DNA from 2 places in the Arthrobacter sp. BG3 genome. Region 1 is predicted to be linked to the other one. Evidence: predicted binding sites of a transcription regulator. Region 1 holds the regulator's gene; the other holds the start of a gene.
What was found. Region 1 encodes HrcA, which represses chaperone genes, less so after heat shock. Its sites were predicted from a motif close to TTNGCACTCGNNNNNNNCGAGTGCNAA; they were not measured.
Positions count from the first base shown of each region.

Region 1 (4,245 bases):
CTGCCACTTGGCGTGGGCCTTGGCCGCGCGCTCCGCCTTCCAGCGGACAATCGACCGTTCCGCCTGCCAGGGCACGACGGCGTCGATCCCCAGTTCCGTGGCGGTTTCGGCGGCGAGTTCGTCCCGGTCCCCTTTCGCGAGGGCCTGGACCAGGACGAGCCGGACCCCGGGCCGGGGCTCCTCGGAAAGCCCGGAGCATTCCACCGTCAGTTCGTTGGGCGCGACGGCGGTTATGGTGCCGGTCAGCCTCTTGCCGGCACCGTCGGCGATGTCCACACCCTCCCCCACGGCGAGGCGCTTGACCGTGACCGCGTGGCGGGCCTCGGGTCCGTCAAGGACGAAGACGTCACCGGGAGCCAGCCCGTCCAGGCTGCCGGGGGAAGCGAAGAAGACCGGGTTGCTCACCGCTACAGGTTACCGAGCCGGTCCCGAAGCTTCGAGAAGACCCCGCCGCTCGCGGCGAGTTTGCCCTCCGTGAACTGTTCGCCGCGCAGCTTCGCGAGCTGGCGGAGCAGGTCCTCCTGGGCTGCGTCGAGCTTGGCGGGGGTGTCCACCTGCAGGTGGACCTTGAGGTCGCCGCGGCCGTAGCCGCGCAGGTGGGTGACGCCCAGACCGCGGAGGGTGATGACCTCGCCGGACTGCGTGCCGGCCTTGACATCGATCTCCTGCCGGCCGTCGAAGGTTTCGAGGGTGACCTCGGTACCCAGTGCGGCGGCCGTCATGGGGATGTTGAGGCTGGCGTGCAGGTCATCGCCGTCGCGGACGTAGGTGGCGTCGCTGTTGACCCGGATCTCCACATAAAGGTCGCCCGCGGGTCCGCCGGCGGGTCCGGCCTCGCCCTGGCCGGAGAGCTGGATGCGGGTGCCGGTGGCGACGCCGGCGGGAACCTTAACCGTCAGGGAACGCCGGCTGCGGATCCGGCCCTGTCCGGCGCATTCGTTGCAGGGATCCTTGATGACGGTGCCGAAGCCACCGCAGGAACCGCAGGGGGCCGCCGTCATGACCTGGCCGAGGATGGAGCGCACGGCGCGCTGGACCTGGCCGCTGCCGCCGCAGATGTCGCAACGTTCCGGGTGGCTGCCTTCCTGGCAGCAGGAGCCCTCGCAGGTGGGGCAGGTGACGGCCGTGTCGACTTCGAGTTTCTTGTTGACCCCGAAGACGGCGTCGCGCAACTCGATCCGGACGCTGATCAGGGCGTCCTGGCCGCGGCGGACCCGGGAGGCCGGGCCGGACTGGCCGCCGGCGCCGAAGAACGTGTCGAAAATATCCTGGAACGCGAAGCCCTGGCCGGCGTAGCTGCCGCCGCCGAAGCCGTTGTCGGTGCCGTTTTCGTTGCCCGTGGTGTCGTAGATCCGCCGCTTCTGCGGATCGGACAGCACCTCGTAAGCGTGCGTGACCGCCTTGAAACGGTCCGAGGCGTCATCCCCGGGATTGACATCCGGGTGCAGGTTCCGTGCCAGTTTGCGGTAGGCCTTCTTGATCTCTTCGCCCGTGGCTTCACGGGAGACTCCAAGAACGTCGTAGTGGCTGCTCAAAGTTTGTATCTCTTCCTGGTTGTACTGCCGGTTAGGGGCAAGAAGTCATTTGGGGGTGGGCGTGCGGTGCTTAGCTGCCGGTGCCGGACGGTTGGCCGCGGTCCGTCACGGGCCCAGAATCCTGGACAGGTAACGGGCCACTGCCCGGACGGCGGCCATGGTGGTCGGATAGTCCATCCGGGTAGGGCCGAGGACACCGACTTTCGCGGTGGCGTCCGGTCCGTAGCCGGTCGCGACCACCGAGGCCTCCGCGAGCCCGTCGTACGGGTTCTCCCGGCCGATGCTGACCGTCACGCCCCGCGGGTCCGCGGCCATGTCGCCCAGCAGGCGGAGCATGACCACCTGCTCCTCGAGGGCTTCCAGGACCGGGCCGATGCTCAGCGGGAAGTCCACGTTGGAGCGGGCCAGGTTCGCGGTGCCGGCCATGACCATACGCTCCTCGCGGCTGCTGGCGGCCAGCGCTTCCAGGCCGCGGGCCAGCGCCTGGGCGTCGGCGCGCCGGGCCGGCGGGCAGGTGGCAAGGACAGACTTCAGCGATTGCCCCAGCAGGTTCAGGGGTGTCCCGGAGAGGCCGCCGAGGAACCGCGTCCGCAGATCGGACAGCGCTTCCTCGGGAAGGTCCTGTCCCACGTCAATGACCCGCTGTTCCACCTTGCCGGTGTCCGCAATCAGCACCGCGAGCACCTTGCGCGGCGCCAGCAGGACGAATTCGATGTGCCGCACCCTGGCCCGGCTGAGGTGGGGATACTGCACGACGGCAACCTGGTGGGTCAGCTGCGACAGCAGCCGGACCGTCCTGTCCAGGACGTCGTCGAGATCGTCGGAGCCCTCCAGCAGGGCCTGGATGGCGCGGCGTTCCGCCGGTGAGAGCGGCTTGACCGCCGAAATCTGGTCCACGAAGAGCCGGTAGCCCTTGTCGGTGGGAATACGCCCGGCGCTGGTATGCGGCGCCGTAATGAGGCCCTCATCTTCCAGGGCCGCCATGTCGTTGCGGATCGTGGCGCTGGACACGCCAAGGTGGTGCCGCTCGACAAGGGCCTTGGAGCCGACGGGTTCCCGCGAATGGACGTAGTCCTCCACGATGGCGCGCAGCACTTCAAGTTTGCGCGGTTCGCTCACGTTCCACCTCCATTCGACTGTCCGCATCCGATGCCGCCATTCGCCGGCCGCTCCGGATACGCTTTTATTAGCACTCGACATGCCTAAGTGCTAACCAGTCTAATATGAGTCGCCGCGTTGTTAGCATTGGATTCGCTCCAGGCGTTCTTCCCGGGGCTGGTGTTTTCGGGCACAGCCCGCCGCAGCAATCCGAGTGCAAAGCAGTGTGTAAACCGATGTCGTACCAGAACTGGGGCCCGCAGGACCTGTCCGCCCCTGCCAAGGCCCAACTGCCCGAGGTGCCCGTGGAGCGCGGAATGGTGCTCGAGGATGTGCAGTCCGGCTGGGTCGGTGCTGTCACCCGGGTGGAGAAGTCCGGCGGCATGCACGTCGTCGCCCTGGAGGACCGCCGCGGCAAGTCCCGGTCCTTCCGGCTCGGCTTCGGTTTCCTGCTGGAGGGACAGCCGATCCGGCTGATGCCGCCAGCGCCCCGGGCCGCCGCGGCGGCCGCAGGAACACGCACCGCCTCCGGTTCCGTCCGGGTGGAGGGCCAGCGCGCGCAGGTCGCCAAAGCAAGCCGGATCTGGGTGGAAGGCAAACACGACGCCGAACTCGTCGAGAGGGTCTGGGGTGACGATCTCCGGGTGGAGGGCATCGTCGTCGAGCCGCTGCACGGCATTGACGACCTCGCCGGCGCTGTGGCCGCCTTCCGGCCCGGCCCCGGGCGCCGGCTCGGCGTGCTGGTGGACCACCTCGTGCCGGATTCCAAGGAGTCCCGGATTGCCCGGGCCGTGATGGCCTCCCCCGGGGCCGCCGGGAACGTGCTGATCGTGGGCCACCCCTACGTTGACGTCTGGCAGGCGATCCGGCCCGCCGTGCTGGGAATCGAGAAGTGGCCGGTCATCCCCCGTGGCATGGACTGGAAGACCGGCATCCTGACGGCGTTCGGCTGGCCGCACAGCACCAAGGAGGACATCGGCCTGGGCTGGCAGAAGCTCCTGGGTGCGGTGCGCAGCTATGCGGATCTGGAGCCCTCCCTGCTGGGGCGGGTGGAAGAGGTCATCGACTTCCTGACCGTTCCCTGAGGCGGGCATCCGCGGTCCGCCCGCCAGCGGGCCGATCCCTCATTCCGCGCCCGAGCAAGTATTCTTGGTACGGCGGCTGTGCTCCAGGCGCAGCCCTGGCAATTCCAGGCACCAACGCACCAGCGCAATCCGAAGGACGACACCGTGGCAGATGACGCACGCGAACACACTGGCAACCAGGCCGGCCATGGCCAGCCTCCGTACCACGGCGTTCCCGCAAATGCACTGCCGCTGACAGCAAACGAGGACCGGCAGTGGGCCACGCTGGCACACTTCGGCGGTATCCTGGGCTGCGTTCCGTCGCTGCTGATTTACCTGATCTTCAAGGACCGCGGCCCGTTCACGGCGCAGGAGTCCAAGGAAGCCCTCAATTTCACGCTGCCGCCCACGATTGCGGCCCTGCTGTGCAACCTGCTGGTCTTCGTGCCGGTGGTGGGCAACATCTTCGCCGTCCTGGCCACGGTCATCTGGATTGCCGTGACGTGCTTCTCGGTGGCGGCAGGCATCCACGTCAACCGCGGCCAGCC
Region 1 covers NZ_CM155270.1:4,095,549-4,099,793, reverse strand. Annotated here, with positions in the region: gene AC1MFL_RS18505 (16S rRNA (uracil(1498)-N(3))-methyltransferase) at 1-405, opposite strand, end outside; gene dnaJ (molecular chaperone DnaJ) at 408-1,535, opposite strand; gene hrcA (heat-inducible transcriptional repressor HrcA) at 1,641-2,654, opposite strand; gene AC1MFL_RS18490 (DUF3097 domain-containing protein) at 2,870-3,718, shown strand; gene AC1MFL_RS18485 (DUF4870 domain-containing protein) at 3,863-4,245, shown strand, end outside.

Region 2 (4,245 bases), 840 kb from region 1:
GCCGTCAACGAAGCGCAGGCCTTTGAGGGGCGGACCGTTTCCGGACAGCCGGACAGCGCGCAACAGGACAGAACAGATCAGGGCAGTAAGGAGGCCGGCGGCATGAATGCTGACGGTGATACCCGGAACGACGACGACGTGCAGAACGGCGCCGGAATCCAGAACAGCGGCGGGGTCCAGAACGACGGCTCCCGGGAGGACGCCAGGGGCGGCGCACCGGCGGTACCCGCCCCGGACCCGGCCGGAGTGCTGCCGAACAAGGCAGCTGAAGACGATCCGCGGCGCTGGGGCGATGAGCCGGGCGGCTACGACCATGACTCCTGGCTTGAGGAGCAGAAGCCCCCGCACTGGGGCTAAAGTCGGCCTGCCGCGGGCCAGGGTGATACGGCGCCGCTTCGGAGCGGGTTCCGGCGGTCACGCCGGGCAGCAGCCTAGCCAGGGGCGGCCCCCACCAGAACGAAGAACAGCTTTCCCTGGGTGGAAGCACCGGCGAGACGGTGCGCCTGCTCGGCATCGGCAGCCACGACCAGGAGGCCCTCGGTTTCCCCGGAGGCCAGCCATGGGCCGGCCCCGCCGCCGTGCCCGGACGTCCACAGCACCGGCACCGCGGCGGCGAGCACCTGGGATGCCGCCGGTTGGTCAAAACCGTTGCCGTTGGTCATCACCACGTTCACGAGCTGTCCGGGGGATAGCAGCTGGATTGAGGCGGGATCTGCCATCCGCAGCGGCACGGCGGCTGATCCCGGTGGGCTTCCCGCCAGCAGCCCGGGCCCCAGGAGCTGGGAGTCCGAAAGCAGCTGGCCCTTGCGGAGTGCCACGGCCAACTGCTGGCCCTGCAGGGAAACGGTGCCGCCATAGCTGCCCGCTGGTGCCAGGTCGCGGGGCACGCTCAGAACCGTCAGGTCATCCGGGACGAGTGTTTTCCCGGCTGGAAGGTCCCGGGCCGCAGCGTAGGCCGCCACCGTGTCGGCCGGGGCCGGGGTCAGCTGCTGCACCGTGAGACCGGCAGCGATGCACAGCAGCAGTGCCACCGCCAGCCGCCGGTGCCGGTTCAGCCACCGGACCAGTTGACGGGACGGCCGGCCAGCGGGTCCTGCTCCGTATGGAGGGCTTCCGGAGGCCGGCCCTCGTCGCGCGCGGCGCCTGGCGGAACGGCCGATTCTGAGGACCGTTGAAGGGCGCAAAGGGCCGCGAAAAAAGACAGGCCGGGATGCCGCGGGGATGGTGCCGACGGGCGGGGCGAACGGTGCGAGAGTGGCCATAGCCCGACGCTACGCACCGGCGCGGATACCGGGCAGGTGCGATTGCGGCTATGTGGAAAAATCTGCCCGGAGAGGCAGCAGCTTGCACAGGCAGCGGCAGGCGGCAGGGAGCAGGGCACGGGTCGGGGCGCGGACCCGCACGCAGTGGCACGCAGTTGATAGCGGCGCCGGGCGCGGACCCGCAGGCGGTTCCTAGCTTGCGGAAGCGGCGGCGGGAGCCGGAGTTGCTGCCGGCGCGGGAGCCGGGGCCGGGGAGACAGTGCTGCCCTTGGCGTCGCGGGAGTCAGTCCGGTAGAAGCCGGAACCCTTGAAGACAACACCGACGCTGTTGAACTTCTTGCGCAGGGTCCCCTGGCACTCCGGGCAGGACGTGAGGGAGCTGTCGGTGAACGACTGCACGATCTCGAAGGCGTGGCTGCAGTCCTTGCAGGCGTATGCATACGTGGGCACTGGAAATCCTCCTCTGGGACAAACGAGCAGGTCCCGTGCTGTGCGGTCAGGATCTCCGCCGATCTGGTGATCAGCGGAATCCGTCCCTTAGCAGTCGCAGGGCCTGAGTGCTAATTCTATCACCCCGGCCGGGCACCCCTTTAGCCCTATCGCTGCAGTGGGAGCAGACCGGCCGGTGTCAATGCGGCCGCCACCTTCCGGTCGAAGGACTCTGCCGGGATGCTCCCGGCCGGCAGCACCTCGGTGTCGTACACGACGGCGGCGCTCGGCAGTGACGGCAACGGCCCGCCGTCGGACGCTGGCGTCCCGGCCGGGACGACGGCGGCCAGGGCGGCCAGGAACTTGTCGTAGTAGCCGCCGCCCTGGCCGATCCGGTTGCCGGAAAAGTCGACGGCGGTGGCCGGCAGGATGATGCCGTCGGCGTGCCGCATGACGGCCGTGTCGTGGCGTTCCCCGGCGGGCTCCAGGATCGGCGCGTAGCGGCTCCGGACGAATTCGGAGTCCGGCGTCCAGTACACCCAGCTCAGCGCCAGCCCGGGTTCGCAGACCGGCAGCAGGAGCCGGTGCCCGGCCCCGCGCAGCGCCGCCAGCAGGTCCAGGGTGGGCGGCTCGGAACCCACGCCAAGATAGGCGGCGAACGTGCCGGGGGTGCCGCGGGTCAGCTCCGTTGCCCACGCGAGTCCGTGCCGTGCGATGCCCGCCCCGGCGATTCGCAGCGCGGCCGGCGTCAATGCGGCACGCCGCGCCCGATGGCTGGCCCGGATCTCTTCCTTCGATGCCATGATGCCCCGTCCCTCCGTATCATGCGGGCCCGGGAAGCAGCGGTTCCTGGCAGCCCGAATGATTACCCAATGCTTGGTCCCTCCGTTAGATTAGTCGAGTGACTACACCCAACGCTCCCGTCCGCAAGGCCGTCATTCCCGCAGCCGGCCTCGGAACCAGGTTCCTTCCCGCCACGAAGGCCATGCCCAAGGAAATGCTGCCCGTCGTTGACAAACCGGCCATCCAGTATGTCGTGGAGGAAGCCGTCAAAGTCGGACTGAACGACATCCTGATGATCACCGGACGCAGCAAGCGCGCGCTCGAGGACCACTTCGACCGCGTCCCCACCCTGGAAGCCACCCTTGCGGCCAAAGGCGACACTGCCAAACTCAAGTCCATCCAGGACGCCAGCAATCTGGGTGACATCCACTACGTGCGCCAGGGCGATCCGATGGGCCTGGGCCACGCCGTCCTCCGCGCCAAGCAGCACGTCGGCTACGAGCCGTTTGCAGTCCTGCTCGGCGATGACCTGATCGACGCACGCGATGAACTGCTCAGCACCATGATCGAGGTCCAGGCAAAGACCGGCGGATCGGTGATTGCCCTGATTGAGGTCGAACCCTCCGAGATCAGTGCCTACGGCTGCGCCGACATCGAAGCGATCGGCGGCGAAGAGTACGTCCGCATCAAGCACCTGGTCGAGAAGCCGGACGTCAAAGATGCCCCGTCCAACCTCGCCATTATTGGCCGTTACGTGCTGCACCCGGCGGTCTTCGAGGTGCTGGAACACACCGAGCCCGGCCGGGGCGGCGAAATCCAGCTCACTGACGCGCTGCAGGAACTCGCCTCCGGTGACGCTGAAGGCTACGGCGTGTACGGCGTGGTCTTCCGCGGCCGCCGCTACGATACCGGCGACAAGCTCAGCTATCTCAAGGCCTGTGTTCAGCTCGCCTGCGACAGTGACGACCTTGGCCCCGGCCTGCGGGAATGGCTGCCGGGCTTCGCCTCGAAACTCGCACCGAGCCTGACCAAGTAGTTCCGGTGGGGGGCAGCTTCACCTGGCCGGTCACGCTTGAAAGCGGCGACGTCGTGCTGCGCCCGATCCGGTACCGGGACCGCAAGGAATGGACCGAGGTCCGCTCCCGCAACCGGGAGTGGCTTGCCCCTTGGGAAGCGTCCAACCCCATCCCCGGCGGCGGCCTTCCCGACTACCGCCAGATGGTGCGTTCCCTCAAATCGCAGGCCGCACTGGCCACGGCACTCCCGTTCGTGATCACCGAGCGGACGCCGGGCTCCCGGGAACCTGTGATTGTGGGGCAACTGACGGTGTCCTCGATCGTGTGGGGATCAGCGATGATGGCCACTCTGGGCTACTGGGTGGACAAGGACCGGGCGGGCCGGGGAATTGTCCCGACTGCCGTGGCATTGGCGACGGACTATTGCTTCGACGTCCTCGGACTGCACCGGATGGAGATCAACATCCGTCCCGAGAACGCTCCCAGCCTCCGGGTGGTCGAGAAACTGGGCTTCCGCGACGAGGGCTACCGGCCGCGGTTCCTGCATATCAACGGTGAATGGGCCGATCACCGGAGCTTCGCCCTGACCTCGGAGGAAGTGCCGGAAGGGCTGCTGGCACGCTGGCAACAGAGCCGCCCCGCGTAGCCGGCCAACGCCTTCCTGACCAGCCCCTTCGTCGTAAATCCAGTCAATTGCCAGTTCCCCCGCGACACACCGGGGACAATGCGGCCCCGTACCGCTGATTGCTCATACG
Region 2 covers NZ_CM155270.1:3,256,791-3,261,035, forward strand. Annotated here, with positions in the region: gene AC1MFL_RS14650 (AAA family ATPase) at 1-357, shown strand, start outside; gene AC1MFL_RS14655 (RcpC/CpaB family pilus assembly protein) at 432-1,031, opposite strand; gene AC1MFL_RS14660 (FmdB family zinc ribbon protein) at 1,455-1,712, opposite strand; gene AC1MFL_RS14665 (5-formyltetrahydrofolate cyclo-ligase) at 1,859-2,494, opposite strand; gene galU (UTP--glucose-1-phosphate uridylyltransferase GalU) at 2,593-3,510, shown strand; gene AC1MFL_RS14675 (GNAT family N-acetyltransferase) at 3,516-4,136, shown strand.
Region 2: the regulator HrcA is predicted to act here: its motif matches at 1,800-1,826, upstream of AC1MFL_RS14660 (FmdB family zinc ribbon protein).